One region of the Rhizobium sp. NZLR10 genome, then DNA from elsewhere that is predicted to be linked to it. Evidence: predicted binding sites of a transcription regulator. Region 1 holds the regulator's gene; each other region holds the start of a gene.
What was found. The regulator LexA, encoded in region 1, represses DNA repair genes until DNA is damaged. The targets are predictions, from matches to a motif close to TGTTCNNNNTGTGTTCNG.

Region 1 (10,292 bases):
CGATGACGCTCGGGCCGATCGTGCCGCTTTTGACGGCTAGGTCGACAGATTTGTCACCGATTTTTATTGTAGCGCTTTGATCCGTCATGCTGATCCTCCGAAATGGCGGTGGCGCCATAAAAGCGCCATAGGGGTTAAGCGTCCTTACCGATAGCTATATGATCGTGAAGCTAATGCCAAGTTACCGTGCCGGCATTTTGTGCATTGCGGTATCACCTTTTAGGCACTGCAGCGATGAGCCCCGTGCATATCGGAAGCCAATGATTCGCTTAGTGTTTTGGCGCTGGCGATTTTCCCTCATATTTCAATCGATTATCCTTGCCGGATTTGACTAGAGAATGCATTCTGGCCGTCTTCGCGGGTGACCTTGGGCGGCACATGCAGGAAGTGACGACAGTCGAATTGCGGCCGGAAGCAGGCGCCGGCTCAGCCGGTCCCTCCGGTTTTTCGCCGCCTATCGTGGTGATACGGCCGACCAGGACGCAGTCGACGACATCTTTGCGCCACCGGCTGCTCGCCGCAGCCCGGCAATCGATTGGCGCCGGCATGCGCATGCTGGGCGAGGAGGCGGATCATGGCCGCTTGCTGCTTTTTTCGCCGGTGTTTCTCGGCGCCGGGGCGGCCTTCTGGTTTGTTGCGGCATCCGAATTTCCGCTTGTTGCATCGCTGCTCTCTCTGTTGGTGCTGACGATCGCGGTTCTCATCGTCGGCCGCAGCCGGGCGGCATTGCGGGCGACGCTGCTGGCGCCTGCACTCGTGGCCGGCGGCATGCTCTGCGCACAATTCGAGAGCTGGCGGGCTTCGACGGTGATCCTCGATTCCTCGGTGACGACGACAGTGACCGGCCGAGTCGAGCGGCGAGAAGGCGACGGCCGTGGGCGCTGGCGCTACATTCTTGCCGTCACCGGCACGGAGGCGCCGGAGTTGAAGCGGCCGCCGGGACGCATAACCGCGATCGTCCGCGGCGCCGACATGCCTTTCGACATCGGCGACCTCATCACCGGCAGGGCACGACTGACGCCGCCGGCAGGCCCCGCACTTCCCGAGCTCAACGACTTCTCCTTCGGTGCCTATTTCGATGGCATCGGCGCCAACGGCTTCTTCTACGGTGCGCCAGAGAAGGATCTGGAGGCGGGTCCGCAGGCTGCCAGATCGACATCGGCAGCTCTGCTGGAATGGCTTTACCGCCTGCGCAGTAGCATTGGCGACCGCATACGATCGATCCTGCCCGGCGACACCGGCGCTTTTGCCGCTGCTTTGGTGACCGACGAGCGACGCGCCATCTCGAATGCGACGACGGAGGCGCTGCGCCAGTCCGGCCTTGCTCATATTGTCGCGATCTCCGGCCTCAACATGGCGCTGTCGGCCGGCATCTTCTTCGTCGGCTTCCGGATGCTGCTCAGCCTTTTTCCGGGCGTCGCTCAGGCCTATCCGACAAAGAAGATCGCCGCCGCCGGCGCGCTCAGCGCCGTCACCGCCTACTACCTGATTTCCGGCTTCGGGGTCTCGGCCGAACGTGCCTTCATCATGATGGCGATCATGCTGGTCGCCGTCTTCTTCGACCGGCCGTCGATCAGCCTGCGCAATGTCGTTCTCTCGGCGCTCGTCATCATCGCCATTTCGCCGTCCGAAGTCTTGGGCCCGAGCTTCCAGATGTCCTTTGCCGCGACATTGGCACTCGTATCGGGTTATCAACTGTGGAAGGACCGGCGCGTCCGCGAAAACGCCTTGCTGAAACTGCCGGTCTTCCGACCGGTCGTTGCCGTCGCCGGCTTCTTCGGCGGCGTCTTCCTGACCTCGCTGATCGGCGGTTTTTCCACGGCGCTGTTTTCGATCGAACATTTTCATCGCCTGACCGCTTACGGGCTGCCGGCAAATCTCGCGACGATGCCGATCATCTCCTTCATCGTCATGCCGGCCGGGCTGCTGGCGATGTTGCTCATGCCGTTCGGTCTGGACGTTCCGCTCTGGAAGGTGGTCGGCCTCGGCCTCGACCTGGTGATTGCGGTCGCCAAAACGGTGTCCGGTTGGGGCGGTGATATCGGCATCGGCCGCTTGCCGGCTTGGTATTTCGCTGTCGCCGTGGCCGGCTTTCTGCTGCTGACGCTGCTGCGCACCCGGCTGCGCCATATCGGCACATCGATTATCGCCGTCTCTACGCTCGGCGTGCTGCTTCTGCCGCTTCCCCGGGCGCCGGATCTGGTGATTTCGGAGGATGGCAGTCTCGTCGCAGTGGTCGCGGCTGCGGCAATCGCTTCCAACCGCGAAAACCCGCCGGATTTCATCTTCGATCAGTGGCAGAGAGCACTTGTCCTGCCGACGCATTTCCCGCCGAAAATGCTGGATGGTCCCGCTGTCCCGCCGGAGGGAGACGACCGCCGCGTCAGGCTTTCCCGCGATCAGCAGAATGAAGCGAGGGCGGCGATGCGGGCGGCTGTCGCCGGTGGTGAAGCAAACCGCTTTTCCTGCGTCAAAAAGGCCTGGTGCACATCAAGGCTCGGCAATGGTCATGTGGTTGCCGTCATCGACAACGCTGCCTATCTCGGTCCGGCTTGCGACGCGGCGGATATCGTCGTGACGTCGGTCCGCCTGCGGTTCAACAGCTGCCGATCAGGAGCGACGCTCTTTACCGGTGAGACGCTGCGCAGGACTGGCTCCGTCGAGCTGCGCTTCGCCGATGCCGGCCTGGAGGTCGTGACCGCATTCGAAACCCTGTCGCGCCCATGGAAGCGCCATCGCGCCTATGACTGGCGCAGCAACAGTTTTGCCGAATCCGGCCTCTCCAATGTCAGTGATAGCGGCGAATGAGGCCGACGAGCTTGCCCTGCACCTTGACGCGGTCCGGCCCGAAAATCCGGGTCTCATAAGCCGGATTGGCAGCCTCCAGCGCGATCGAGGCGCCCTTGCGGCGGAAACGTTTGAGCGTCGCTTCTTCGTCATCGACCAGGGCAACGACAATGTCGCCGGGACTTGCGGTGCTGCCGTTGCGGATGATTACCGTGTCGCCGTCGAAGATGCCGGCGTCGATCATCGAATCGCCCTTGACCTCCAGCGCATAATGTTCGCCGGAGCCGAGCATGTCTGCGGGAACGACGATGTCGTGGGTGTTATTCTGGATCGCCGAGATCGGAACGCCGGCAGCGATCCGGCCCATGACCGGCACGGAGACGGAGTTGCCGTTATCGGCGACCGGTTTTGCAGGAGCGGGGGCGGCGACCGGCTGCGGCTTGCCGAGGCTGCCCTCGATGACGCTTGGCGAAAAGCCGCGCCGGGGCTGGATGCTCGGGCTGTAGGCCTCCGGAAGCTTGATGACCTCGAGCGCCCGGGCGCGGTTCGGTAGGCGGCGAATGAAGCCACGCTCTTCAAGCGCTGTGATCAAACGATGAATGCCGGATTTCGAGGCCAGATCCAGGGCATCCTTCATTTCGTCGAAAGAGGGCGGAATGCCGGATTCCTTCATGCGCTCATGAATGAAAAGCAGGAGCTCCTGTTGTTTGCGCGTGAGCATCGACGTGTGACCCCTTGATTGAAACAAATCCAGAACAGAACACTATATGTTCCATATGTGTTCCGCAAGTAGCTAAATTTCCGTAAAACTTGCCGCCAACTCGTTGAGTTTTTTATTTTCATTCGCCGGATTGGCGCACATGTCTTGCATTGAAGGTGGCGCTGTCGCACCCTCTTGCGTTTCAGGGAGGGATATCATGAACGAGCACTCGGCCAAACCGCACCCGCTGGATCATGTCGTGCTGCCCGTTGTCAATATCGACCTGGCGCGCGAAAGGCTCGGCAAGCTTGGCTTCACCGTTGCCGCCGATGCCCGCCATCCCTTCGGAACGGAGAATGCCTGCGTCTTCTTTGCCGACAAGACCTATCTGGAGCCGCTCGGTATCGCCAGCCGCGAGGAGAGCGAGGCATCGGCGCGGCAAGGCAATGTCTTCACCGCCCGCAATCGGGCCTTCCGCTTCCGCTGTGGCGAGGAGGGGCTTTCGGCGGTGGCGTTCGGCACCGGGGATGCCGGCCGCGCTCATCGGAGCTTCGTCGGCAGCGGATCGAGCGCCGGCGACATGCTGCAGTTCAGCCGGCCGATGAAAATGCCGGACGGTTCCGAGACCATGGCCGGCTTCAAGCTGGCCTTTGCCGCTGAGTTGCGCGCGCCGGATTTCTTCCTCTTCTGTGTTGAGCGCATCAATCCTCTGCCGGCCGATCGCGGTGCGCTAGAGACGCATGCCAATGGCGTCACCGGCATTGCCGAGATCGCGCTTTGCGCGCCGGACCCCTCTGCATTCGCCGCCTTCGTCAGCCTTGCAACGGCGCAATCGGCCGTCGAGAAAACCGGTTTCGGCGTTAATATCGCGGCGCCGAATGCGAAAATCAGCCTGATGACGCCGGAAGGGCTGGAGGCCTATTTCGAGATCGCCGTCGCATCCGCCGACCGCGGCCTGCGCGGCCGGGCTATCCTCTTTGCCGTCACCGATCTTGCCGTGACAGAAGCGCATTTGGCTGCTAACGGAGTGACCTACACGCGCAAGAACAATCGCATTCTGGTGAAGCCCGCGCCCGGGCAGGGCACGCTCTTCGCCTTCGAGGAAACACGATGAGCACTGATACGAATTCCGAAGTCAGGATCGGCGAGGGCGCAGGCCAGGTCACATTTTCCAATACCGGCCGCCTGTCGCTGATTGCCGGCCCTTGCCAGATGGAGAGCCGCGACCACGCCTTCATGGTTGCCGGCACACTGAAGGAGCTTTGCGCCAAACTCGGCATCGGTCTCGTCTACAAGAGCTCCTTCGATAAGGCAAACCGCACCTCGCTCTCTGCCGAACGCGGCATCGGGCTTGAAAAGGGCATGCAGATCTTCGCCGACCTGAAGAAGGAGTTCGGTTTTCCCGTCCTGACCGACGTCCACACCGCCGAGCAATGCGCCGCGGTGGCAAAAGTGGTCGATGTCCTGCAGATCCCGGCTTTCCTCTGCCGCCAGACCGACCTTCTGATCGCCGCCGCCGAGACCGGCCGCGCCGTCAATGTCAAGAAGGGCCAGTTCCTCGCTCCCTGGGATATGAAAAACGTCCTGAAGAAGCTCAATGCCAGCGGCAATCCGAACGTGCTGCTGTGCGAACGCGGCGCCTCCTTCGGTTATAACACTTTGGTCTCCGACATGCGCTCGCTGCCGATCATGGCGTCGATGGGCGCGCCGGTTGTTTTCGATGCAACGCATTCCGTGGCGCAGCCGGGCGGGCAGGGCGATTCCTCCGGTGGTCAGCGGGAATTTGTGGAAACGCTGGCGCGCGCAGCGGTGGCGACCGGTATCGCCGGCGTGTTCGTCGAAACCCATCAGGACCCCGACAACGCACCGTCCGACGGCCCGAACATGGTCTATCTCAAAGACATGCCGCGGCTTTTGGAAAAGCTGCTCGCCTTCGATGCTGTCGCCAAGGGCTGACAGTCAAAAGCCTGACATGTTCGTGCTATAGCGACGTTCAGACATGCAGGTCGAGGGTGTCGCAATGCGCCATTGTAATTTGCACGCCTTCGATTATGACAGGCTTCGAACGATTGATCACCCACCGAGCAGGAAGAACCCATGACTGCAATCACCGATATCATCGCCCGCGAGATTCTCGATAGCCGTGGCAACCCCACCGTCGAAGTTGATGTCTATCTCGAAGACGGCAGCATGGGCCGCGCGGCCGTTCCCTCGGGCGCTTCGACCGGCGCGCATGAGGCGGTCGAGCTGCGCGACGGCGGCAAGCGCTACCTCGGCAAGGGTGTGCAAAAGGCGGTCGATGCCGCCAACACCGAGATCTTCGACGCGATCGGCGGCATCGATGCCGAAAACCAGATCCAGATCGACAACATCATGATCGAGCTCGACGGCACGCCGAACAAGTCGCGCCTCGGCGCCAACGCCATTCTCGGCGTATCGCTGGCCGTCGCCAAGGCTGCCGCCCAGGCCTCCGGCCTGCCGCTCTACCGTTATGTCGGCGGCGCGTCCGCGTGCCTGCTTCCGGTTCCGATGATGAACATCATCAACGGCGGCGCCCATGCCGACAATCCTATCGATTTCCAGGAATTCATGATCCTGCCGGTCGGCGCCGATACGATCGCTGAAGCCGTACGCATGGGTTCGGAAGTCTTCCATACGCTCCGCAAGGAACTGGCCGCGCAGGGCCACAACACCAATGTCGGCGACGAAGGCGGTTTTGCACCCGGCCTGAAGAGCGCGCCCGAGGCTCTCGACTTCATCATGAAGTCGATCGAGAAAGCCGGCTATACACCGGGCGACGACATGTGCCTCGGCCTTGACTGCGCCTCGACGGAATTCTTCAAGGACGGCAAGTACGTTCTTGAAGGCGAGGGCCGCACGCTCGAATCGGGCGCCATGGCCGAATATCTGGCCGAACTCGCTGCTAAGTACCCGATCATCTCGATCGAGGACGGCATGGCCGAAGACGACTGGGACGGCTGGAAGACGCTGACCGACTTGGCCGGCAAGAAGACCCAGCTCGTCGGCGACGATCTCTTCGTCACCAACTCCGCTCGTCTTCGCGACGGCATTCGCATGGGCGTCGCCAATTCGATCCTCGTCAAGGTCAACCAGATCGGCTCGCTGACGGAAACGCTCGACGCCGTCAACACGGCGCACAAGGCAGCCTATACCGCCGTCATGTCCCACCGCTCCGGCGAAACCGAAGATTCGACCATCGCCGACCTCGCGGTCGCCACCAACTGCGGCCAGATCAAGACCGGCTCACTGTCGCGTTCCGACCGCCTCGCCAAGTACAACCAGCTGATCCGCATCGAGGAGGGCCTGGGCCCGCAGGCTCAGTATGCCGGCCGCTCGATCATCCGCGCCTGATCGAATCTGATTTTCAAACGGCTTGAGCCCGCGCCTCTCCGGCGCGGGTTTTTTGTTGCCCGTCTTTACGGTCAATGAACGGTTAATCTCTGCGCGTTATGCTGAACGAATTGGTAATGCGTTCAAGAGCATGCGTGTATGTGGACAAAGCATCATAAGAAGAGAAAGTTCGGCCGCTTCGTCATTCCGGCCATGACGGTCGCCTTCCTTTCCTATTTCGGTTATCATTGCATTCATGGCGATTACGGCCTGCGCGCAACAGAGACGTTCGAGCATCAGCGTGTCGCGCGTGAAAAAGAGCTTGCGATCTTGAAGGCGAAGCGCGAACATCTGGAAAATCAGGTCGCGCTGCTGAGTGACGGCTCGCTCGACAAGGATATGCTGGACGAAAAAGCGCGCTATCAGCTCAACATGTCGCGCGCGGACGAGATCGTCATATTCAACCATTATTCCAATTAACTGAAATCAGGTTAATTGGTATTTCCGAAATGTAATCAACTGTTTAGTGCTGAATATGAGCCATGCAATTATGGCATTGCTGTGGTCATCTTTCTTCCCTATGGTACGCGCCACCAAGAACCGACAAACCCATAGGGAGGGTTGAATGGCGCCGCGAAAGACCGCGACCGTTTCCAGCCGCAAAACTGCAGCAAAACCGGCAGCCAAAGCATCGAATGGAGGCCCGGTAGCCGACTTCGATCGCGATGAAGAGCTCAAGGCCTATCGCGAGATGCTGATGATCCGCCGCTTCGAGGAGAAGGCCGGCCAACTTTACGGCATGGGCTTCATCGGCGGCTTTTGCCACCTCTACATCGGTCAGGAAGCTGTCGTCGTCGGCATGCAGATGGCGCAGAAGGAAGGCGACCAGGTCATCACCGCCTATCGCGACCACGGCCACATGCTGGCAACCGGCATGGAAGCGCGCGGCGTCATGGCGGAACTGACCGGGCGCCGCAGCGGCTATTCCCACGGGAAGGGCGGCTCGATGCACATGTTCTCGAAAGAAAAGCATTTCTACGGCGGTCACGGCATCGTCGGTGCCCAGGTTTCACTCGGAACCGGTCTTGCCTTTGCCAACCATTACCGCGGCAACGGCAATGTCTCGATCGCCTATTTCGGCGACGGCGCCGCCAACCAGGGCCAGGTCTACGAGAGCTTCAACATGGCGGCCCTCTGGAAGCTGCCGATCGTCTATATCGTCGAGAACAACCGCTACGCCATGGGCACGTCGACGGCGCGCGCCACCGCCCAGTCGAACTACTCGCTGCGCGGTTCCGGCTTCGGCATCCCCGGCATTCAGGTCGATGGCATGGACGTTCGCGCCGTCAAGGCGGCGGCCGACGAGGCGCTCGAACATTGCCGCTCCGGCAAGGGTCCGATCATTCTCGAAATGCTGACCTATCGTTATCGCGGTCACTCCATGTCCGACCCGGCGAAGTATCGCTCCAAGGACGAAGTGCAGAAGATGCGCTCCGAACATGACCCGATCGAACAGGTGAAAGCACGCCTCGTCGAAAAGGGCTGGGCTTCCGAAGACGATCTGAAGGCGATCGACAAGGATGTCCGCGACATCGTCGCCGACAGCGCCGACTTCGCCCAGGCCGATCCGGAGCCGGATGCATCCGAGCTCTACACCGACATTCTGCTCTAATCGGGGAGGGAACCCATGCCTATCGATATCCTCATGCCCGCCCTCTCTCCGACGATGGAAGAAGGCACGCTGTCCAAATGGCTGAAACAGGAAGGTGACAAGGTCACCTCCGGCGACGTGATTGCCGAAATCGAAACCGACAAGGCGACGATGGAAGTCGAAGCCATCGACGAAGGCGTCATCGGCAAGCTGCTCGTCGACGCCGGCACCGAAGGCGTCAAGGTCAACACCAAGATCGCCGTGCTGTTGCAGGACGGCGAATCCGCCGCGGATATCTCCGCCGCCAAACCGGCCGCCGCTGCCGCCCCAGCGGTTGCCCAGGAACAAAAGCCGACCAATACCGGTTCTGCTGCAGCGCCGCTTCCGGCCGAGCCGAAGGGCGTCGTGCCGAATGACCCGGAAATTCCGGCCGGCACCGAAATGGTGTCGACCACCGTGCGCGAAGCGCTCCGCGACGCCATGGCCGAGGAAATGCGCGCCAGCGAAGATGTCTTCGTCATGGGCGAGGAAGTCGCCGAATATCAGGGCGCCTACAAGGTCACACAGGGCCTGCTGCAGGAATTCGGCCCTCGTCGTGTCATCGATACGCCTATCACCGAGCACGGTTTTGCCGGCGTCGGTGTCGGCGCCGCAATGGCCGGCCTTCGCCCGATCGTCGAATTTATGACCTTCAACTTCGCCATGCAGGCGATCGACCATATCATCAACTCCGCCGCCAAGACGCTCTATATGTCCGGCGGCCAGATGGGCGCGCCGATCGTGTTTCGCGGCCCGAATGGCGCCGCCGCCCGTGTCGGCGCCCAGCACAGCCAGGACTATGCTGCCTGGTACAGCGCAATCCCCGGCCTGAAGGTCGTCATGCCCTACACGGCATCCGACGCCAAGGGCCTGCTCAAGGCTGCGATCCGCGATCCGAATCCGGTCATCTTCCTCGAGAACGAAATTCTCTACGGCCAGCACTTCGATGTGCCGAAGCTCGACAATTTCGTCCTGCCGATCGGCAAGGCTCGCATCCATCGTCCGGGCAAGGACGTAACCGTGGTCTCCTTCGGCATCGGCATGACCTATGCGACGAAGGCTGTCGCCGAACTCGAAAAGATCGGCATCGACGTCGAACTGATCGACCTTCGCACCATCCGCCCGATGGATCTGCCGACCGTGATCGAATCGGTGAAGAAGACCGGTCGCCTGGTCACCGTCGAGGAAGGCTATCCGCAATCATCCGTCGGCACCGAAATCGCCACCCGCGTCATGCAGCAGGCCTTCGATTATCTCGATGCGCCGATTCTGACGATTGCCGGCAAGGATGTGCCGATGCCCTACGCCGCCAATCTCGAAAAGCTGGCGCTTCCGAACGTCGGCGAAGTCGTCGATGCGGTGAAGGCTGTTTGTTACAAATAAGGGGAGGGTATCTCGATGCCGATCAATATCACGATGCCCGCCCTCTCTCCGACCATGGAAGAAGGCAATCTTTCCAAATGGCTGGTCAAGGAAGGCGACACGGTCAAGTCTGGCGATGTGATCGCCGAGATCGAGACCGACAAGGCGACGATGGAAGTCGAAGCCGTCGATGAAGGCACGGTCGCCAAGCTCGTCGTTGCCGCCGGCACCGAAGGCGTCAAGGTCAATGCGCTGATCGCCGTTCTCGCCGCCGATGGCGAGGATGTCGCCGCTGCCGCAAGCGGCGCGGGCTCGCCCGCTCCGGCGCAGAAGGCCGAAGCCGCACCGGCCGCAAAAGCGGAGGCTGCACCGGCCCAGTCCGCTCCGGCTGCAGCACCGGCA
Region 2 (10,292 bases), on a different contig from region 1:
GCGACCGCCTTTCGGCGCGCGGCATCGAGGTCGGCCATATCTTCTATTTCGGCACGAAATATTCCGAGCCGATGGGCGCGAAAGTGCAGGGACCCGACGGCAAGGAACATTTCGTTCACATGGGTTCCTACGGTATCGGCCCGACGCGCCTTGTTCCCGCCATCATCGAAGCCTCGCATGACGACAACGGAATCATCTGGCCGGCATCGGTGGCGCCCTTTGATGTCGTGGTGATCAACATGAAGGCAGGCGATCAGGCCTGCGACGATACCTGCGAGCTGATCTATGCCGCGCTGACCAAGGCCGGCAAGGATGTGCTCTACGACGATACCGACGACCGGGCCGGCACGAAATTCGCGACCGCCGACCTGATCGGTGTGCCCGTCCAGATCATCGCCGGCCCGCGCGCGGTCGCCAACGGCGAAGTCGAGGTGAAGGACCGCAAGACCGGCGCCCGCGAAACGATGACCATCGAAGCGGCGATCAACAGGTTCGTGGCTTAAGGAAACGGAGGCGAAATGGCAGAGGCAGCAGTGGACCGGAGTTCAAAATCCGGCTTGGGTCCGGCTGGCAAGCCATTTTCCACCTTCGAACGCCTCGTGGCGTGGCGCTATCTGCGCGCCCGCCGCAAGGAAGCCTTCATCTCGGTCATCGCCGGCTTTTCCTTCGTCGGCATCACGCTCGGCGTTGCGACGCTGATCATCGTCATGGCCGTGATGAACGGCTTCCGCACCGAGCTCGTCTCGCGCATCCTCGGCATTAACGGCCACATGATCGTCCAGCCGTCCGATGGTCCCTTCACCGATTATCCCGACCTCTCCAGCAGGTTGGCCGCCGTGCCCGGCGTCAAAATGGCGCTGCCCTTGGTAGAAGGCCAGGTGCTTGCCTCGGCCCAAGCTGGCGGCAGCACCGGTGCTTTGGTGCGCGGCGCCCGCGCCGAGGACTTGACCAAGCTGAAGACCATCTCCGACAACATCAAATCAGGCGACATGGTGGGTTATGCCTCCGGCCAAGGCGTGCTGATCGGCACCGGCATGGCCAACCAACTCGGCCTGAGCGTCGGCGACCTCATCACCCTGACCTCGCCGGATGGTGACATTACGCCGATGGGCGTCAGCCCGCGCGTCAAGTCCTACAAGATCTCCGGCCTCTTCGAGATCGGCATGTCGGAATATGATTCCTCGATCATCTTCATGCCGCTCGAGGAAGCGCAGCTTTATTTCAATGCCGAGGGACTGGTGCAGTCGATCGAGCTTTTCGTCGACCACCCCGACGATATCGACACTCTGAGGCCCAAGGTGGAGGAAGCGGCAGGCCGCCAGATCAACCTCACCGACTGGCGCCAGCGCAATCAGACCTTCTTTTCGGCGCTGCAGGTCGAGCGCAACGTCATGTTCATGATTCTGACGCTGATCGTGCTTGTCGCGGCGTTGAACATCATCTCCGGCCTCATCATGCTGGTGAAGGACAAGGGCAGCGATATCGCCATTCTGCGCACCATGGGCGCCAGCGCCGGCGCGATCATGCGCATCTTCTTCATGACCGGGGCGGCGATCGGTATCGTCGGCACCGTTGCCGGCGTTCTGCTCGGCGTCCTCGTCTGCGTCAACATCGAATCCATCCGCCAGTTTTTCTCCTGGATTTCGGGCACCGTGATCTTCAATCCGCAGGTCTATTTCCTCAGCCAGCTGCCGGCCGAGATGGATCTCAGCGAAACGATCTCGATCGTCGTCATGGCGCTGACGCTCTCCTTCATCGCGACCATCTTCCCGGCCTGGCGCGCCTCCAGGCTCGATCCGGTGCAGGCCCTGCGCTACGAATAAGGAATGCCGCCTTCATGAAACGCAACGTCGTTCTCAAGCTTACCGGCGTCGAGCGCCATTACGGGCAGGGCGATACGCTGCTCCCGATACTGAAGAGCGCGGATTTCTCGCTGTCGAAAGGCGAGATCGTCGCTCTCGTTGCTCCCTCCGGCACGGGCAAGTCGACCCTGCTGCATGTCGCCGGCCTCTTGGAACATCCCGATGGCGGTGAAGTCAGCATCAACGGCCATGCCTGCGACGGCCTGAGCGATGAGAAACGCACCGCGATCCGCCGCAGCGAGATCGGCTTCGTCTACCAATTCCACCACCTGTTGCCGGAATTTTCCGCACTCGAGAACATCATGATGCCGCAGCTGATCGCTGGGCTGTCCTGGAAGGAGGCCGGTGAGCGGGCGGGCCAGCTTCTCGATTATATGCGCATCGGCCATCGTGGCGCCCATCGCCCTGGCGAGCTTTCCGGCGGCGAGCAACAGCGCGTCGCGATCGCCCGCGCCGTCGCCAATGCGCCGAGCTTGCTTCTTGCCGACGAGCCGACCGGCAACCTCGACCCGGAAACGGCAAGTTACGTCTTCGATGCGCTGGAAGCGCTGGTGCGCCAGTCCGGCCTCGCGGCCCTCATCGCCACCCACAATCACGAGCTCGCCCGCCGCATGGATCGGCGCGTGACGATCGCGGATGGCAAGGTCGTCGATTTCTAGAGCATGTCGCCCGGACGTGTGCAGCGGTTCCGGGATAACGCTGCAAAATCTAACGCGGCGATTACGGGATGACCAGCCCGCCGCGATAATCGAGCATATAGGCCTTCTGGCCGTCTACCATGATGCATTCGTGGCCGCTGAACCGCTCGCAACCGCCTTCGCTGCGGTCGAGATAGCGGCCCATTGGATGATCGAATTCCATCCCGCCGAGAAAGCGCCCCTGCCGATACATGGCTGAAAGTGCCGCTTTGATCACCGCCCCGGCGGTAGCGCCGTCGATGAGATCTGGTGCGACGATCCAACCGAAATAGTTCATCACCCACACGGGCTCGCCGGCAAACCACACCACCTCCTGTCCGGCGAAATCGGTGCCGCCGAAGTAGCTGTCGAGATAGCGCCAGTCGCCGCGCTCATAGCCCATATCGTGGGCACCCGGCCGGCAGGGCGCGCGCGGCACGCCGCTGCCGACATAGGTCGCAGCCTTCGCCTCCACGACGAATTCGTTCAGCATCGCAATGTCGAGCATGTCGTTCTCCTCTCGGCCGGATGCTGGCAAATATGCAGTGATCTGTAAAGAACAAAAAAAGAACATCAGCCGAGACAAGCGGGTCGTCTTGAGAGGAGGTCGGCCGTCTGGCGACCATGTCACGATCTACGGCAGATCGCGAAACAACATCGCTCCTCATCAGATCGCGTCCCGGACCTTACCGAATCGCAATGCGCATCCCGGGATTTTCTAACGCAAGAAAGAAGGAAAAGATTCCTGTTGACAACGGAACAAACATCGAACAAATTGAAAACATAACAAGTAAAGGAGAGCCAAATGACTGACATGATCCGTGATATCGCAGCATTCACCTCCATCGCAATGTTCGTTGCCAGCTTCTCGCTCATCGTCATGGCAATCTAAACTTTTCAGGGGACCGCATGGCAATCATGCGGTCCGGACGCGGGACTTCTTCTGGACATCTTCGCCCTCTATGCCGACAATGCGTCCGATTCATTCGGGTGATTGGGAAGGCATGGCATGGCGGATACGGCAAAGGGTTCAACGGCTGAGGTGACCGGCGGCACGCCGGGCTTCATCCACCTGAGGGTCCACTCCGCCTATTCGCTTCTCGAAGGCGCCTTGCCGCTGAAGAAGATCCTTTACAAGGCGACCGGCGACAGCCAGCCGGCGATCGCCATTACCGACACCAACAATCTGTTCGTCGCGCTGGAATTCTCCCAGAAAGCGATGGAGGAGGGCCTGCAGCCGATCATCGGCTGCCAGGTCTCGATCGACATGGAAGACGGGCTGGAAACGGAAAAGCGCGGCGGCCAGCAGGCCCTGATCAAGCTGCCGTCGATCGTTCTTCTCGCTGCCACCGATGCCGGTTACGAACGGCTCGTCGACCTCGTCAGCCGCGCCTATCTCGGCGGCGAAAGCAACCAGGCCATTCATATCAAGGCCTCCTGGCTGGAAGAGGCCGGCACAGAAGGGTTGATCGCCCTGACCGGCGCCCTGACCGGGCCTGTCGACGTGGCGATCAAGGAGGGCCATGCAGCCCAGGCGGAAGTCCGGCTGCTTGCGCTGAAGCGTCTCTTTGGCGACCGGCTCTATGTCGAGCTGCAGCGGCACGGTACCTACGACAAGCGCCATGAGCAGAGGATCGTCGGGCTTGCCTATATCAACGACCTGCCGCTGGTTGCGACCAACGAGGCCTTCTTTCCGACACGCGACGATTACGACGCCCATGATGCGCTGATGGCGGTCGCCCACAATGCCATCGTCTCCGACGATAGCCGCTTTCGCCTGACCCCGGACCATTATCTGAAGAGCCGGGCCGAGATGGCCAAGCTCTTCGCCGATCTGCCGGAAGCGCTGGAAAACACCATCGAGATCGCCAAGCGTTGCTCCTTCGTGCTGAAGACGCGAAAGCCGATCCTGCCGCGCTTCACCGGTGCGACCGACGATCCCGAGGAGGCCGAACGCGCCGAGGCGAGCGAACTGCGCCGCCAGGCAGTCGAAGGGCTGGACATGCGGCTTTCGACGCTCGGCATGTCGCCGGGTTACGAGGAAAAGGAATATCGCGAGCGACTGGATTTTGAACTCAGCGTCATCGAGCGCATGCGTTTTCCCGGGTACTTCCTGATCGTTGCCGACTTCATCAAATGGGCCAAGCAGCAGGATATACCGGTCGGCCCGGGCCGCGGTTCGGGCGCAGGTTCCCTGGTCGCCTACGCGTTGACGATCACCGACGTCGATCCGCTGCGGTTTTCGCTGCTCTTCGAGCGCTTCCTCAATCCGGAACGCGTCTCGATGCCGGACTTCGACATCGACTTCTGCCAGGACCGCCGCGAAGAGGTGATCCGCTACGTCCAGGCCAAGTATGGCCGCGAGCAGGTGGCGCAGATCATCACCTTCGGTTCGCTGCAGGCGCGCGCCGCCCTTCGCGATGTCGGCCGCGTGCTGGAAATGCCTTACGGCCAGGTAGACAAGATCTGCAAACTCGTGCCGAACAATCCGGCCAATCCGACGCCGCTGTCCAAAGCGATCGAGGAGGAGCCGAAGCTGCAGGAGGAGGCGGCGAAGGAGCCGGTCGTCGCGCGCCTGCTCGACATTGCCCAGAAGATCGAGGGGCTTTACCGCCATGCCTCGACGCATGCCGCCGGCATCGTCATCGGCGACCGCCCGCTTTCCAAGCTGGTGCCGATGTATCGCGATCCGCGCTCCGACATGCCGGTCACCCAGTTCAACATGAAATGGGTAGAGCAGGCCGGCCTGGTCAAATTCGACTTTCTTGGCCTGAAGACGCTGACGGTGCTGAAGGTCGCGGTCGATTTTGTCGCCAAGCTCGGCGTCAAGGTCGATCTCGCGGCGATCCCTCTCGACGACAAGAAGACCTACGAGATGCTGTCGCGCGGCGAGACGGTCGGCGTGTTCCAGGTGGAAAGTGCCGGCATGCGCAAGGCGCTGATCGGCATGAAGCCGGACTGCATCGAGGACATCATCGCCCTGGTGGCGCTCTACCGTCCGGGTCCGATGGAGAACATCCCGACCTACAATGCCCGCAAGCACGGTGAAGAAGAGCTGGAATCGATCCATCCGATGATCGACCACCTGCTCAAGGAAACCCAAGGCGTCATCGTCTACCAGGAACAGGTGATGCAGATCGCCCAGGTCCTGTCCGGTTACTCGCTCGGAGAAGCCGATCTTCTGCGCCGCGCCATGGGCAAGAAGATCAAGGCCGAGATGGACCAGCAGCGCGAACGCTTCGTCGTCGGCGCCGTCAAGAACGGCGTATCGAAGCCGCAGGCCGACAATATCTTCGAACTGCTGGCGAAGTTCGCCAATTACGGCTTCAACAAGTCGCATGCCGCTGCCTACGCCATCGTCTCCTACCAGACGGCCTATATGAAGGCGCATTATCCGGTCGAATTCCTCGCCGCCTCGATGACGCTCGACATGTCCAACACCGAAAAGGTCAACGATTTCCGCCAGGATGCCAAGCGCCTCGGTATCGAAGTGATCGCACCCTCGGTGCAGACCTCCTTCCGCCATTTCCAGACCGGCGCCAACCGCATCTATTATGCGCTCGCCGCCCTCAAGGGCGTCGGCGAATCCGCCGTCGACCATATCGTCGAGGTGCGTGGCGACAAGCCTTTTGCCGGCATCGAGGATTTCTGCCTGCGCATCGATCCGCGCCAGGTCAATCGCCGCGTGCTTGAAAGCCTGATTTTTGCCGGCGCCTTCGATTGTTTCGGCACCGACCGCGCCCAGCTTTCGGCCGGCCTCGACCGCATCCTCGGTTATGCCCAGCGCGCCCAAGAGAACAAGCTGAGCGGCCAGTCGGACATTTTCGGCAGCACCCTGACCTCGGGGCCGGAAAAAATCTCCCTGCCGCCGTTCTCGCCCTGGCTTGCCTCCGAGCGGCTGCTCAAGGAATTCCAGGTGCTGGGCTTCTATCTCACAGCCCACCCGCTCGATTCCTACAGCAACCTCCTGCAGAAGATGCGGGTGCAGACCTTTGCCGAATTTTCCCAAGCAATCAAACAGGGCGCCTTCAATGCGCGCCTCGCCGGCACCGTCATTTCGAAGCAGGAGCGCAAGACCCGCACCGGCAACAAGATGGGCATCATCGTCTTTTCCGACTCCTCCGGCCAGTTCGAGGCGGTGCTGTTTTCGGAAATGCTCAACCAGTATCGCGACGTGCTGGAGTCGGGAAAATCCTTCGTGCTGACCGCAACCGGCGAGGAGCGGCCGGAAGGCATCGGCTTGCGCATCCAGACGATCCAGTCGCTGGAGGAAAAGTCGCTGCAGATGCAGAAGGCGCTGCGCGTCTATGTCCGCGATTCCGGACCGCTGAAGATGGTCGCCGGTCATCTCAACGCCAAGGGCGACGGCCTCGTGTCCTTCATCGTCATCAAGGAGGAGGGCAAACGCGAGGTGGAAGTGGCGCTGGCGGAGAAATACCGCATCACCCCGGAGATCGCCGCCGCTCTTCGCGCCGCCCCCGGTGTCGTCGATGTCGAGCTTGTCTGATCACCCCGGCTGATGGTGATCAAATCTGGGTGATCGTGATCAGCCACGCGTAATGGTGATGAAATCCGTGCCGTCGCCGGTGTCACGGCCAAGGCCGGTATCGGAGATCGTCAGCGTCGAGCCGGGCGCGATCAGCGCGTCGATCCTGCGGCGGGTCTCCTCCGGGATCGTGATGCGGCTGAGCGACCGGACAATCGGCCTGCCGGTGATGATCGAGCTTTCCTGATTGGTGATGCCGAGCCGCTTCATCGTCTCGCGGGAGAGATTGTTTTCCAGCGTGATGCCGAGCCAGTCCGCCGTGCCGGCCGTTTCATCGACCGCATGCAGCGTGAAGAAATGTGTGCCAAGCGCCAAGCCCGGATCGGCGATGGTCACCGGCGCTTCGAAGATCGGCTTGAACACCCGGCGCACCATGATGACGCCGTTCGGCGGTTCACCCTTGCCCGCCGCGGCATAGACTTCCCTCAGGAGCGCGTCGGAGACCAGACTTCTGTCACCGACAAATTCGGCCGGCCGCAGCGTCTTGAAAGTCTTGATCGCCTGCACGGTCGACGGCCCGAGCAAGCCGTCCGGATCGCCGGCGGAAAAGCCGAGCTGGTTGAGCAAGGCCTGGATGTCGATGATCGTCTCGCGCAGCGTGCGGCGGGTGATCAGCATGCTGATCGGCTCGGACGGCGGCTCGGGTTCGTGCGCGGTGATCGGCGAAGCTGCCGGCATCGGCATGGCCGCCGTATCGTTCATCGCCACCTGCACCGGTGTGCCCGGACTGTCGGGCATCGAGGGCCGCAGTTCGACATCTGAAAGCAGCAGCATCGGCGCCGGCGCTTGCCGATGGAAAAGGGTCGGATGGTCGATCGGCTGCGGCGCCACTTGGCCGTCGCTGATGATGACGGGAATGCCGGGCTCGGTCATCCCGTAGAGCATCTTTGCAAAGGCGCCCGGCATGCGCACGCAGCCATGTGAGGCCGGATAACGCGGCACGGAATTCGATTCGTGCAGCGCAATGCCGGACCAGGTCAGCCTTTGCATGAACGGCATCGGCGCCGCCGAATAGAGATTGGATTCATGGTATTTCTGCTTTTCGAGCACCGAGAAGATGCCGCTCGGCGTCGTGTGCCCGTCCTTGCCGGTCGAGACCTTCGAGGTCGCGACGACCTCGGTACCGTCATAGACCGCAAGCGACTGCCTGTCCTTCGAGACGATGATCTGCAGCGTGCGCGCATCTGCGGCAAGGGCAGGGTGCACGAGTGCGGTGGCCGACAGCAAGCCGAGGCCGAAGACGAGACGCGAGAACATGATACCCAACCATACGCAATACTTGCAGGGCACACTATGGGACGAAGTTTAAGGAAGATTTTATAGGCTGCGCGGCAGCCCGGGCTCACGCCTTAGTGATCGCGCTTGCCGCTGCCGAAGGTGTAGCCGGTCTCGACCGTGTTCTTGCCGAACTTGTCGCGCAGCTTGTCCATCGCCGCTTCGGCGGCCGCTCGCCGGCCGGAGTGCCGGTCGATGAGATCGGGCGGATCGGCGCGCGCGGCATCGCCGAGATCGCTGACGCCGATGCCGATCAGTCGGAACTTCGTGCCATCAGTTTCTTTTTCGAGAAGCTCGAGCCCGGTGCGGAAGATCCTGTCGGCAAGCTGGGTCGGGTCTTCGAGCTTGCGGTTGCGGGTGCGCGATTTGAAATCGGCGCTCTTCATCTTCAGGACGACGGTCTGGCCGGCAATGCCGCTTTTCTTCAGCCGCCAGGAGACCTTTTCGGAGAGGTTGCGCAGGATCGGCACCAGATCGTCATAACGCCAGATGTCGTCGAAGAAGGTCGTCTCGGACGAAACGCTCTTGGCCGCATCGTTGAGATGCACTTCACGGTCGTCGATGCCACGCGACAGCCGGGCGAGCCGCTGGCCGATGCTGCCGTAGCGGCGCATCAGGTCGTTTTCCTCCATCTGCTGCAACTGGCCGATGGTACGGATGCCATCTGCCTCCAGCGTCGCCGCAAAGGCCTTGCCGACGCCCCAGATGGTGGTGACGGGGCGCGGCGCCAGGAACTCGACCGCTTCTTCACGGCCGATGACGGAAAAGCCGCGCGGCTTGTGCAGGTCGGAGGCAACCTTGGCGAGGAATTTGCAATAGGAAAGCCCGACCGAAACGCTGATGCCGATTTCCTTTTCGACCCGGCGGGCGAATTTGGCGAGGGTGCGCGCCGGCGGATCGTGATGCAGCCTCTCGGTGCCACCAAGCTCGAGGAAGGCTTCGTCGATCGACAGCGGTTGCACCAGCGGCGTCAGATCCTGCATCATGGCGCGCACCTGGCGCCCGACCCGGACATATTTCTCCATGTCGGGCCTGATGACGATCGCCTCGGGGCATGCTTCCAGCGCTTTGAACATCGGCATCGCCGAACGCACGCCGTGGATGCGGGCGATATAACAGGCGGTGGAGACGACGCCGCGTTTGCCGCCGCCGATGATCACCGGCTTGTCGGCAAGTTCCGGATTGTCGCGTTTCTCGACGGCCGCGTAAAAGGCGTCGCAATCAATATGCGCAAGCGTCAATGCGTAGAGCTCGCGATGGCGCACCAGGCGGGGGCTGCCGCAGGACACACAACGGCGCGCCTCGCCCTTCTGCTCGGCAAGGCAGTCGCGACAGAAGCCGGGTGTCTTGTCGGGCGTGGGCGTCATCATGAGAACAAAGATTGAACGCCGCAACATTACGCCCTAAGCTTCCGAGTCTCAAGAGAGGCGGGAGCTTTGCCTTTGGATAACGATCTTCGTTTCGAGCCGGTAACGCCAGAACGCTGGGGCGACTTCGAAATCCTGTTCGGGCCGCAAGGTGCCTTCTATAATTGCTGGTGCGTCGCGCTGCGCCTGCCGCATGCGATAAGAACGAAGATGGCGACCGAGGAGCGCAAGGCGCATATGCAGGACCGGATCAAGGCGGGGCCGCCGCCGGGCATTCTCTGTTATGCGGATGGCGCACCGGTTGCCTGGGTGCAGGTCGGGCCGCGCCATGACGTGCCGCAGTTCAATTCGCCGCGCACCGTCTCGCGGCCGCTGGAGGAGGGTGATGCGCATGATCCATCCATCTGGGCCGTCAGCTGCTTCTTCCTGCTGCCCGGACTGCGTGGCAAGGGAATGAGCCATCGCCTGCTTTCCCTTGCGATCGACCATGCGCGGCGCCAGGGAGCGCGGCTGCTCGAAGCCTGTCCGATCGATCATGTGAAGCAGTCGAAATCCGTGACCCTCT
Region 3 (10,292 bases), on a different contig from region 1:
CGCGTCCATGCCAGCTTGTCCATCATTGCTCGCAGATCGGATGTCTTCGTCTGCTTGAAACCAGTGCCGACGCTGCCAACGTACTTGAGGGCGTCACCGTAATATGCGGCCAGGAGCAAGGAAGCGAAGCCACCTGAGGTACCTGTCGAAGGCTCGTATCCGACAACGAGGAATGCCTCGCTTTGCACGCACTTGCATTTGATCCAGTCGCCGGTCCTACCCGACCGGTAGACGCTATCGACCTGCTTGCCAACGATACCTTCCAATCCTAGCTCGCATGCATGATCGAGAATCGTGACTGGATCAGCGTCGATTATCTCCGAAAGCCGGATTGCGCCCTCCTTGCCTTCGAGCAGGTCTTCGAGAAGGTGACGGCGAGACGAATACTCGACGCCCCGAAGGTCGTGGCCATCGAAATAGATCAAGTCGAAGGCCATCATGACGGCAGGTGACACAAGTTTGCCTGGGGCCTTGCCACTTGCGCCAAGAGACGCCTGCAAAAGACCGAAGTCGCTGCGTCCCGCTTCGTCAAACATCACGGCTTCGCCGTCGAGGATGATGGTGGCTGGTCCCAGGTCTGTTGCAGCCTTTACGATGGCCGGGAATCTATGCGACCAGTCGTGGCCGCCCCTTGTGAGGACCCGCACCCGGCCAGGCTCAATATGAACATGAACTCGATAGCCGTCCCACTTGATCTCCCAACAAAACCCCCGTGCCGGTGGGCGCTGTTTGAGAACCGCTAGCGCCGGTTCTGTGCGATCAGGCATTGGATCGAAGGGCAGAGCAGGTTGGGAAGGATTGCGCTTCTTGCGGGGCCGCGACCTTATCGGGGCTTCGGCATCTCGGAGCAGGGGTTTCGATTTTGGCGGCTTGGTCATTCTGCTATATCTGCAGTATTTGATTAAACTAATCCTATCCTGGCGGGCCGAAGCCTCGTCGCTCGATTGTCCATTAACCTCCATCAGATTTCTACTTTGACTTTCTTAAGCAGAAATCGCTTACTCGCCGAAGGGTGGTAAGGGTTATCGTCGTGCGTATCCGCGTTTTACTGTCTGCTATCGTCGTTTTGAGCTGTGCGTTCCAAACAAGGGCGGCAGAAGTCCGAATGGATAAGCTCAAGGATGATCTCTTCGTCATTTCAGTGACCGGCGAGTTCCAAGAAGGCGATGACCTTCGCTTTAAGAACCTTGCTATCGCGACCGACAAGGCGGTTGTCTTCCTTGACAGTCCGGGTGGTCTAGCGGGCGTTGGGATGGAGATAGGCCGCACGATTTCGATCAAGGGCTTCTCGACCGCCGTGGTTGAAAACACGATATGCGCCTCATCGTGCGGGCTGGTTTGGCTCGCGGGGAAGCACCGGTTCATTGCGCCGACGTCAAAGGTCGGTTTCCACGCCGTCTTCAGTGACACATCAGGGCAGCAAACCGTCAGCAGCGCAGGGAATGCCCTCGTTGGCTCATATCTTCAGCAACTCGGCCTTAGCGCAAACGTCATCGTCTATGTTACCGACGCTGCGCCAGCTTCCATGCAATGGCTGACGGCTGCTGACGCAAAACAGATCGGATTGGACATCGATCTTTTGGCGGGTGATACGCCTGCACAAGCTTCAGCACCTGTTCCGTTTGGCGGGGATGCGACCGCGAGTTACGCGCCAACAACGGTCACCATAACGCCTCCACCTCAGCCACATGGGCCGATGTGGAGGATTTTTGAGCACACCGATTTACCCGGCTATGACCTGCCAGATATGCCGTTGAAGTTGTTTACGGTTGAAGACTGTAAGATGGAGTGTGACGGCAATGATCGGTGCCGCGCTTTCACGTTCAATGAAGCGCACAATGTATGTTTCTTGAAAGGTATGGCAAGCGAAGCTCTGCAGTTCAGCGGGGCAGTGTCTGGGTATAAAGGCAACGATAGCGACATTCGACGCGTCGGCCAGGACTTTGGTTCTGCGCTCGATTTCCGAACCAGCAAGAACGTGGAGATTATGGCCAAGCCATTCGCCAAGTTCGGCGGCTCGTCGCTCGCTGCCTGTCAGGATCAATGCATCCTTACCCCGACGTGCCAGGGATTCAACTACTATCGAAATGGCATGTGCTTCATGCTTAGTGTCCGAAAGCCAACGCGCAACAATCTGTTGTCGGTTGCCGGAGCGCGGTCGAATTGATGCGGCGAAATCCTCTAATTGGGTTGCTGGTCGCCGTTCTGGTTGCTCAGCCCGCACTGGCCGTACGCCGTGCAGCGGTCGGAAAGGCGGCATCGACCACTGCCAAGGTTCGACGTTCATGCGCGGGATCATCGGCCTTGGTCTGCTGGTCTATCGCTCGCCTTTACGGCAATTCTCTGGTTTGCTGGGTATCCTTGATCGCAGTCCTGCGACAGCGTCCTTCTCGCCACCCGGGACGTTCATCTGCGGGACGCTGATTGCGGATTTTTTCCACTAATTTGCCTTCCCCAAGTTGGGCCTCGCCTCTTCAGCCCGGCTTAGGCCGGGCTCCTTTTTTCGCAGTATCACGGCCAAACTTAGAAGGTAGCCTCTCTAGCCGCCAAAGGCTTCGCAAAGCCCGCTGGGGTATTTACTGCGAGGTCAAGCCAATGGATCACGTTGTAATAGCGGTATTGGTCGCCCCCGGTGTAGGTTTCAAGTAATCTCCGACAACGTGTCTTTGTCAGGCTAAGCACGGATTTCAACGAGGCTGCTTTTCGAACCGCATCGTCTTCATGCGCCATGAAGGCCAACATCGTCAGATCGCTAAGCTCTGCGAACTGCTTATTTGTAAGACCGGCAATCAGTCGGGCGAGCAGCGCTGCTGAGAACGATTGAGTAAAGAGGTCAGCAATACGTGATTTTGCGAGCCGGAGGATCGCGTTTGCGGCGGCATTATAGTCGTTGGACGCATCATGGAAAAACCCTGTACGCGCGTAATTTCGGCGCTCAACAAGGGCTGCAATGCGGGTGACGTCGTCCCAGGTGCCATGTTGCTCCAAAAAAGAAACCGCCTCTACTGCAAACTTTGGCTCGTCTCGATCAAGCACTCGACGCACTAGGTCAAGGGCGGAAGTGCCGCCCCGTCGGCAGACGATCTCGAAGACCTCCTTGCAAGCTTGTTCTCGAAGGTAAGCCGACAACCCCTCAATTTGAGAAACAAGTTCCTTTGAAGGTCCAACTCGGTCCGTCAGATTCTGTAATCGACGTCCGAATTCGGCAACGAACACGTCCTCTAAATTACGCTCTATTTCACCAAACTGCTCTGTGAAGTGTTTGTCGTAGAGCGCGTATGCAGCTTCATACTCGTATACTTCTGATCGCCCCACTAAGTCGCTCAGGGATTCCTTTGGAAAAGCGGAATAAGATTGCCGCAGAAATTTGCTGAAGAATTCCTCCCCCTCAGTCGTTGAGCCCATAAGGAGCCCGAATCCTTTATTTTTTTCGCGAACGAGAATTTTTCGCGCCTCGTCTGACGTAAATTTCCGCTGTTTCTTTTGAAGTGTCTGAAGGGCGAGAAACCTCACTTCAGGGTTCTGATCGTCGAGCAAGACGGAAGCCGTCACCTCAGCGAGACCATCTCTGGCGACGAGCGTTTTGATCGCCATCGCTCTCAATTCGGACGAACGATGTCCAGTTAAGGTCGATAATCTGTCGGTCCGTAAACGGGACGGGTGGGCGAAGAGAATCTTCAGCAGGCGCGGCGGGATATTGGAATTCTGATGTCGCTCAAGAAGGTCCAGAGCACGCTCGGTATCGGTCTCAGCGAGTAGCATGACTGCAACTACGACGGCGTGTTCACTGATCGTTGTGTCAGTCGAGGCCATGGTCTCGTCAAGAAGTGAAAGATCGGCCGGAGTCCCGCACTCTTCGAGATAAGCCAGTGTCGCCTTCTTAACGTCGTCGGATTCGCTTTCCAGCCATGCCTTCAGCAGGCTGTCTCGCCCGAGCGGAATGCCTTCCGAGTCGAGGCGATTGTGAGCCTTCGCGAGGCATTGTATCAGCGACACCTTCAGTGGTGGTTCGCGAATGAGCGCTTGCCAGACCAATTCGTCACCAGGGCTATCTTCAGCTTGATAGACCCAACCCCACAGTGGCGCGTTCTGGTGAGCAATGTTTGCCGCTCCAGCGACGAGCAGAGCTGAAATCTCAGCGAGCGTTAGCTTGAAAGTCTCTCGGTTTTTAAAGATTAGATTGGCGTCGTGGACGCCCAAAGTTTCGGAGTCGTTTCCGCTACGGCTCACCGCCATGCCAAGAAGACGGAAGCGAGCCAAGTCTGCGGCGGAGACGTTCTCGACAGGATCAGCTCTTGAGACTAGGTCTCTGACAAAGTCGATTGCTTCTTCACCGAACAAACGAATCTCAGGATTGCTCGGCGTTGTCTCGCGTTCGCCTTCAGCGCCTCCTTTGCCACCAGCTTCTGTCTGTTCCTCAGTTTTGCGCTCGGCGATGATACCCTTCTGAACATAATCCGTGACAAGGGCCCGAAACTTTACCTCGAAATCAGGAATTTCTTTGAATTCCTGGAACAACACCTTCTGGTCAGCGATGACTGTCTTCTTGAACTCAAGAACCTTCGTCAGCTCTTTACCAGGGTCCTGCATCCGGCTCTCTTCCGGCGCTTTGAACAGCAGCGATATTTCTGGCGTGCCGGTCTTCAGTCTCCGTTTCAGTGAGCGCTTAAACTCCTCCTCGAAGCCGGAAGTGTAAGGATGGTTCTCGTCCCCCGGGGGTGATCCCCACCGCTGCCACATGACGCCAACAAAATATTCGCATTGATCTAGGTCTTGGTTGATGACGGCTTGTGCGCGACCAAAGCGGGAGACCGTGTCCTCCCAGCCGACCAACTCTACTTGGACATTGTAGAAGTCCGCGTGATTTCGATTAATCTCCTGGGCTATGCGGGATGCAGCCTGTCGTTCAGGCCCAAGGTCGCCGGGCGAGCCAAGAAATATCTTTACGATCTTACGGTACACGCTAGAGGTCCGGTTGCTTTCGGTGCAATACCAACACAGTAGCTGAAATATTCAACTCACAGCTGATCTTGTCCACTGAAAACGTTCGGATCATCAGGCCGCGAACAGGCTTTGCTTGGGAATGCGCAAGCGTGTCGCCAGGTAGCTCACCGCCATCATCCGTCATCACCGTGATCCGTCCCGCGTAAACGACGTCAATGTAGGCTTGGACCGTCTGCAGTTCGCTTTTCGCGAGTACGATTTTGGTCCCTATCGAGGTGATGCGAAGTTCGTCAACAGTGACGCCGAAGGGGATACTCTTCAATCTCTGCAGACTCTCGTCAAATGAGACCACATTCTCCGTCATTGGCTTTTCTCCTGGACTTACACCGGCGTTGCATGAGTTGAGGAGCGGGGAGCGCAGATCGTTCCCCATAGGTATTTTTTCTTATCGATGGCATTTTTGTGCCTGTGGATTGTCTGTCGATAGGGGATTGAATCCATTCGTTCTTCGGTTCCAGCAGTATTCTGCCAGGTTGCAGTTGGGGAGGTGCTCGCCGATGCACGCACATTGACTCACATTCAAATCGGGAACAAATAGGGAACCTACTCGCTTTCGAGTGAGATGAAAACTTGATTTTGAAGAAGGCTCCGAATGGCGCAGACCGGCGCAAACCCCATCATTTCCGACCTTCGAGATCGCATACAGCACCTTGAAGGGGCCGTGGCTCGTCCTAAAACGGTCCTCCCATTCGGAGTGGCCGACATCGACGCGCACCTTCCGGGTGGTGGGCTAGCCTATGGGGCATTGCACGAATTCGCCGGGGGAGGAGCAGGCGCGATTGATGGTGCGGCCGCAGCGTTGTTCGCCGCTGGGATTGCTGCCCGAACCAAAGGCAAGGTCGTTTGGTGCCTCGCTAGACCCGACCTCTTCGCACCGGCCTTGGCCCAAGTCGGCCTCCATCCTGACCGTGTGATCTATGTCGAAGCGGTCAAAGAGGAGTTCGTCTTGGAAAGCTTCGAAGAAGCGTTGAGGTTCGGAGGGCTTGGGGCTGTGGTCGGCGAGGTGGTCCGGCTTCCCATGACGATATCACGGCGGCTCCAGCTTGCTGCCGAGGGCTCCGGCACCATCGGGTTGGTTATCCGACGATGGCGGCGGCAGGCCGAGGCTGGGGATTTTGGCCATCCGACGGCTGCGGCAACAAGATGGCGAATATCCGTCCTGCCGTCCGAGCCGCTTCCGGTGCCAGGCATCGGCCGGGCGCGGTGGCTGGCTGAACTGATCAGGGTGAAAGCAGGAGAGAGCGCAGATTTCGTCATAGGTGCATGTGATGACCAGGGTCGTATCAGTATTTCTTCCGACGCTGCCGACGGATCGGGTCAGACGCGCCGATCCCTCCATTCCGGCTGAAGCGCCGCTTGTCATTGTCGCCCGGAGTGGGTCGAAGCGGTGGCTGTCCGCCGTCGATACGAATGCCGCCAAGCTCGGTTTGCACGTTGGCATGGCCGCTGCAAAAGCGCAGGCGCTTGTTCAGGGCTTGCACAAGGTTGACGCCGATCCCGCCGCCGATCTTGCCGCACTCGAACGCCTGACGCTCTGGGCGCTGTCTCAATACTCGCCGGTTGTGGCAGCCGATCCTCCTGATGGCATCGTGATGGACACAGAAGGAGCCGATCATCTGCAAGGTGGCGAGGAACTGATGCTGTCCGGTCTCGTGAACCGGTTTCGTGCACGCGGTCTGCCAGCTTGTGCTGTCATTGCCGATACCTGGGGAGCTGCATTCGGGCTGGCGCGGTCCATGAGGGCGGAGACGAAGGTTATTCGAATAGGGAAAACGGCAGATGCCGTTGCACGGCTTCCTCTTTCGTCGCTGCGGCTGAGCGCCGAGGCGATAGTCAGCCTACGCACGCTCGGCTTCAAAACCGTCGGCGAGCTGGCTGCGACACCTCTTGCGCCGCTTGCCCTGCGCTTCGGCCCAGAGATCGGCCGTCGTCTCGACCAGATGTTCGGCCGCGTCGCTGAACCCATTGATCCGATCCGCTGTCCTGAGATCATCGAAGTCCATCGTGCCTTCGCCGAACCAATCGGCGCTGCGGAAACCATTGCGAAGTATGTTTCGCGGCTTGTGGCAGCACTCTGTCTCGAACTGCAGGCCAAGGGGCTAGGTGTCCGGCGCACCGACCTGATTGTCCATCGGGTCGACAACACGATTCAGGCACTGCGAGCAGGGACGGCGAAGCCCGTGCGAGATGTCGCCTGGCTGACGAAAATCCTCCATGATCGCATCGAGAAAATCGATCCCGGCTTTGGCATTGAGAGACTTAGTCTTGCGGCAACTATGGTGGAGCCGCTGAACGAAAGACAGATCGTTTCCAGTCTCGTGGAGGCCACTGACATCGATGTCACCTCCCTGATCGACGTGTTGGGTAACCGTGGAACACAACGCATCTATCGGCTGGCACCTGTTGCGAGCGATGTGCCGGAACGCTCGGTGCAGCGCATCTCGCCAGTTGCCGACGAAGAGGGGCACACATGGCCACTGATCTGGCCGCGTCCCGTGCGCCTGATGGATCAACCCGAACTCATCGAGGTCATGGCTCTGCTACCCGACCATCCGCCTGTCTGGTTTACCTGGCGTGGCAAGCGCAGGCGCGTCAAACGGGCGGATGGTCCGGAGCGCATTTACGGCGAGTGGTGGCGGCGAACCTCCGAATGGGTTGCCGTCCGCGACTACTTCGTCGTCGAGGATGAGGCGGGTGAGCGCTACTGGATTTACCGATCAGGTGATGGCGTCGATCTGGATACGGGCTCACATCGGTGGTTCCTGCATGGGGTATTTGCCTGATGCGCTACGCCGAACTCCAGGTCACAACGCATTTCAGCTTCCTGCGCGGAGCATCGTCTGCAGACGAATTGTTCGCTACGGCCAAGGACCTTGGCATCGAGGCAATCGGCATCGTGGATCGCAATTCGCTGGCAGGTATCGTTCGGGCACTGGAGGCATCGCGAGCAACTGGCGTCCGTTTGGTTGTTGGTTGCCGCCTTGACCTGCAGGACGGTATGTCGATCCTGGTCTATCCGACGGATCGGGCGGCCTACTCTCGGCTGACCAGGCTGCTGACGCTCGGGAAGAGCAGGGGTGGCAAAGCCAAATGCATCCTGACTCTTGAGGACGTCGCGCTCTATTCCGAGGGGTTGATTGGAGTTCTCGTGCCTGATCTTCCTGACGAGACCTTCGCATTCCAGCTTCGGAAAATGGCCGAAGTGTTCGAAGATCGGGCATATGTTTCGCTCTGTTTGCGTCGTCGACCAAACGACCAGATGCGGCTGCATGAAATCTCGAACAAGGCTGCTCGGTACCGGGTGAAAACCGTGGTCACCAATGATGTCCTGTTTCATGAGCCGAGTCGCCGTCAGCTCCAGGACGTCGTCACCTGCATCAGGACGAGAACGACTATTGATGACGTTGGCTTCGAGCGGGAGCGCCATGCGGACAGGTATCTAAAGCCGCCTGAAGAGATGGAGCGTCTATTCAAGCGTTATCCGGAAGCGCTCGCCAGGACCATGGAGATTGTCAATCGCTGTCGCTTCAGCCTGGAAGAGTTGACCTACCAGTATCCTGAAGAAGCCCTTTTACCGGGAATGGATGCCCAGCAATCGCTGGAGCACTATGTCCGCGAATGCATCCCCAATCGCTATCCGGACGGCTTGCCACCTCATGTCGAAAAAACGATCCGCCACGAACTCGCGCTCATCGAGACGATGCGATACGCCCCCTATTTTTTGACGGTTTTTTCCATCGTCCGGTTTGCTCGATCCCAGGGCATCCTCTGTCAGGGACGTGGTTCCGCTGCGAACTCTGCTGTCTGCTTCGTGTTGGGGATCACATCCATTGATCCGGAAACCAATGACCTCCTGTTCGAGCGCTTTATCAGCCAGGAACGCGATGAGCCGCCGGACATCGATGTCGATTTTGAACACGAGCGGCGAGAGGAGGTCATCCAGTGGATTTACCGCACCTACGGCAAAGAGAAGGCGGCACTTTGCGCCACGGTCACCCGCTATCGGAGCAAGCGTGCGATCCGGGATGTCGGCAAGGCATTGGGTCTGCCTGAGGACCTGATCAAGGCACTCTCGTCAGGTGTCTGGGCCTGGTCGGAGGCCGTCGGCGAAAAGCAGGTCAGAGACCTCAATCTCAACCCTGACGACCGGCGGCTCGCTCTGACGCTCCAACTGGCGCAGCAGCTCATGGGAGCACCCTGTCATCTCGGTCAACACCCTGGTGGCTTCGTGTTGACCCATGACCGGCTCGACGACCTGGTGCCTATCGAACCAGCGTCCATGGTGGATCGCCAGGTCATCGAGTGGGACAAGGATGACGTTGAGGCGCTGAAGATGATGAAGGTCGACGTGCTGGCGCTCGGCATGTTGACTTGCATGGCCAAGAGCTTTGCGTTGCTCGCCGAGAAGAAGGACATTGATCTCGATCTCGCGACGATCCCACAGGAGGACGCGGCGACCTACGCGATGATCCGACGGGCCGATACGCTCGGAACCTTCCAGATCGAGAGCCGGGCGCAGATGTCGATGCTGCCAAGGTTGAAACCTCGGACGTTTTACGATCTCGTCATCCAGGTGGCTATCGTGCGGCCAGGCCCGATCCAAGGTGATATGGTGCATCCCTATCTTCGCCGCCGAGAGGGCAAGGAGAAGGTCGAATACCCGACGCCCGAACTGGAAGCCGTCCTTCACAAAACTCTCGGCGTGCCGCTGTTTCAGGAAAGCGCAATGCGTGTCGCTATGGTCTGCGCCGGGTTCACGGGCGGAGAGGCCGACCAACTCCGGAAATCTATGGCCACCTTCAAGTTCAGTGGCGGCGTCTCGCGTTTTGAGGACAAGCTTGTTTCCGGCATGATCCGTAACGGGTATTCACCGGAGTTTGCGAAGCGCACCTTCGGCCAGCTGGAAGGTTTCGGGTCCTATGGCTTTCCGGAGAGTCATGCGGCGAGTTTCGCTCTGATCGCCTATGCGTCCAGCTACATAAAGCGCCATTTCCCCGATGTCTTCTGCGCGGCGTTGCTGAATTCGCAGCCGATGGGATTCTACGCGCCAGCCCAAATCGTCCGAGATGGCCGTGAGCACGGCGTTGAGGTTCGGCCAATTTGCGTCAACCGATCACGATGGGATTGCACACTCGAACCCATCGAAGGCTCGGATCGTCATGCGGTCCGGCTCGGCATGCGCATGGTCAGGGGCCTCGCAACGGCGGACGTTGCCCGGATTGTTGCCGCCCGCGCAGACCAGCCCTTCGACAGTGTCGACGACATGTGGCGACGGTCGGGCGTCCCGG

Region 2: the regulator LexA is predicted to act here: its motif matches at 3,295-3,312, upstream of dnaE (DNA polymerase III subunit alpha).
Region 3: the regulator LexA is predicted to act here: its motif matches at 5,531-5,548, upstream of HJB82_RS10260 (ImuA family protein).

The regions. Positions count from the first base shown of each region.
Region 1 is NZ_JABDWE010000002.1:216,032-226,323, forward strand. Features, by position in the region: gene gltA (citrate synthase) at 1-88, opposite strand, end outside; gene HJB82_RS04285 (ComEC/Rec2 family competence protein) at 379-2,808, shown strand; gene lexA (transcriptional repressor LexA) at 2,789-3,508, opposite strand; gene HJB82_RS04295 (VOC family protein) at 3,705-4,601, shown strand; gene kdsA (3-deoxy-8-phosphooctulonate synthase) at 4,598-5,443, shown strand; gene eno (phosphopyruvate hydratase) at 5,585-6,859, shown strand; gene HJB82_RS04310 (septum formation initiator family protein) at 6,998-7,318, shown strand; gene pdhA (pyruvate dehydrogenase (acetyl-transferring) E1 component subunit alpha) at 7,464-8,510, shown strand; gene HJB82_RS04320 (pyruvate dehydrogenase complex E1 component subunit beta) at 8,526-9,911, shown strand; gene HJB82_RS04325 (pyruvate dehydrogenase complex dihydrolipoamide acetyltransferase) at 9,927-10,292, shown strand, end outside.
Region 2 is NZ_JABDWE010000005.1:149,504-159,795, forward strand. Features, by position in the region: gene proS (proline--tRNA ligase) at 1-503, shown strand, start outside; gene HJB82_RS10045 (lipoprotein-releasing ABC transporter permease subunit) at 519-1,823, shown strand; gene HJB82_RS10050 (ABC transporter ATP-binding protein) at 1,838-2,521, shown strand; gene HJB82_RS10055 (DUF5680 domain-containing protein) at 2,583-3,047, opposite strand; gene dnaE (DNA polymerase III subunit alpha) at 3,549-7,046, shown strand; gene HJB82_RS10065 (L,D-transpeptidase family protein) at 7,086-8,342, opposite strand; gene HJB82_RS10070 (DNA polymerase IV) at 8,435-9,727, opposite strand; gene HJB82_RS10075 (GNAT family N-acetyltransferase) at 9,803-10,292, shown strand, end outside.
Region 3 is NZ_JABDWE010000005.1:196,875-207,166, forward strand. Features, by position in the region: gene ligD (non-homologous end-joining DNA ligase) at 1-878, opposite strand, end outside; gene HJB82_RS10245 (PAN domain-containing protein) at 1,106-2,167, shown strand; gene HJB82_RS10250 (DUF4062 domain-containing protein) at 2,524-4,962, opposite strand; gene HJB82_RS10255 (hypothetical protein) at 4,964-5,308, opposite strand; gene HJB82_RS10260 (ImuA family protein) at 5,597-6,352, shown strand; gene HJB82_RS10265 (DNA polymerase Y family protein) at 6,273-7,787, shown strand; gene HJB82_RS10270 (error-prone DNA polymerase) at 7,787-10,292, shown strand, end outside.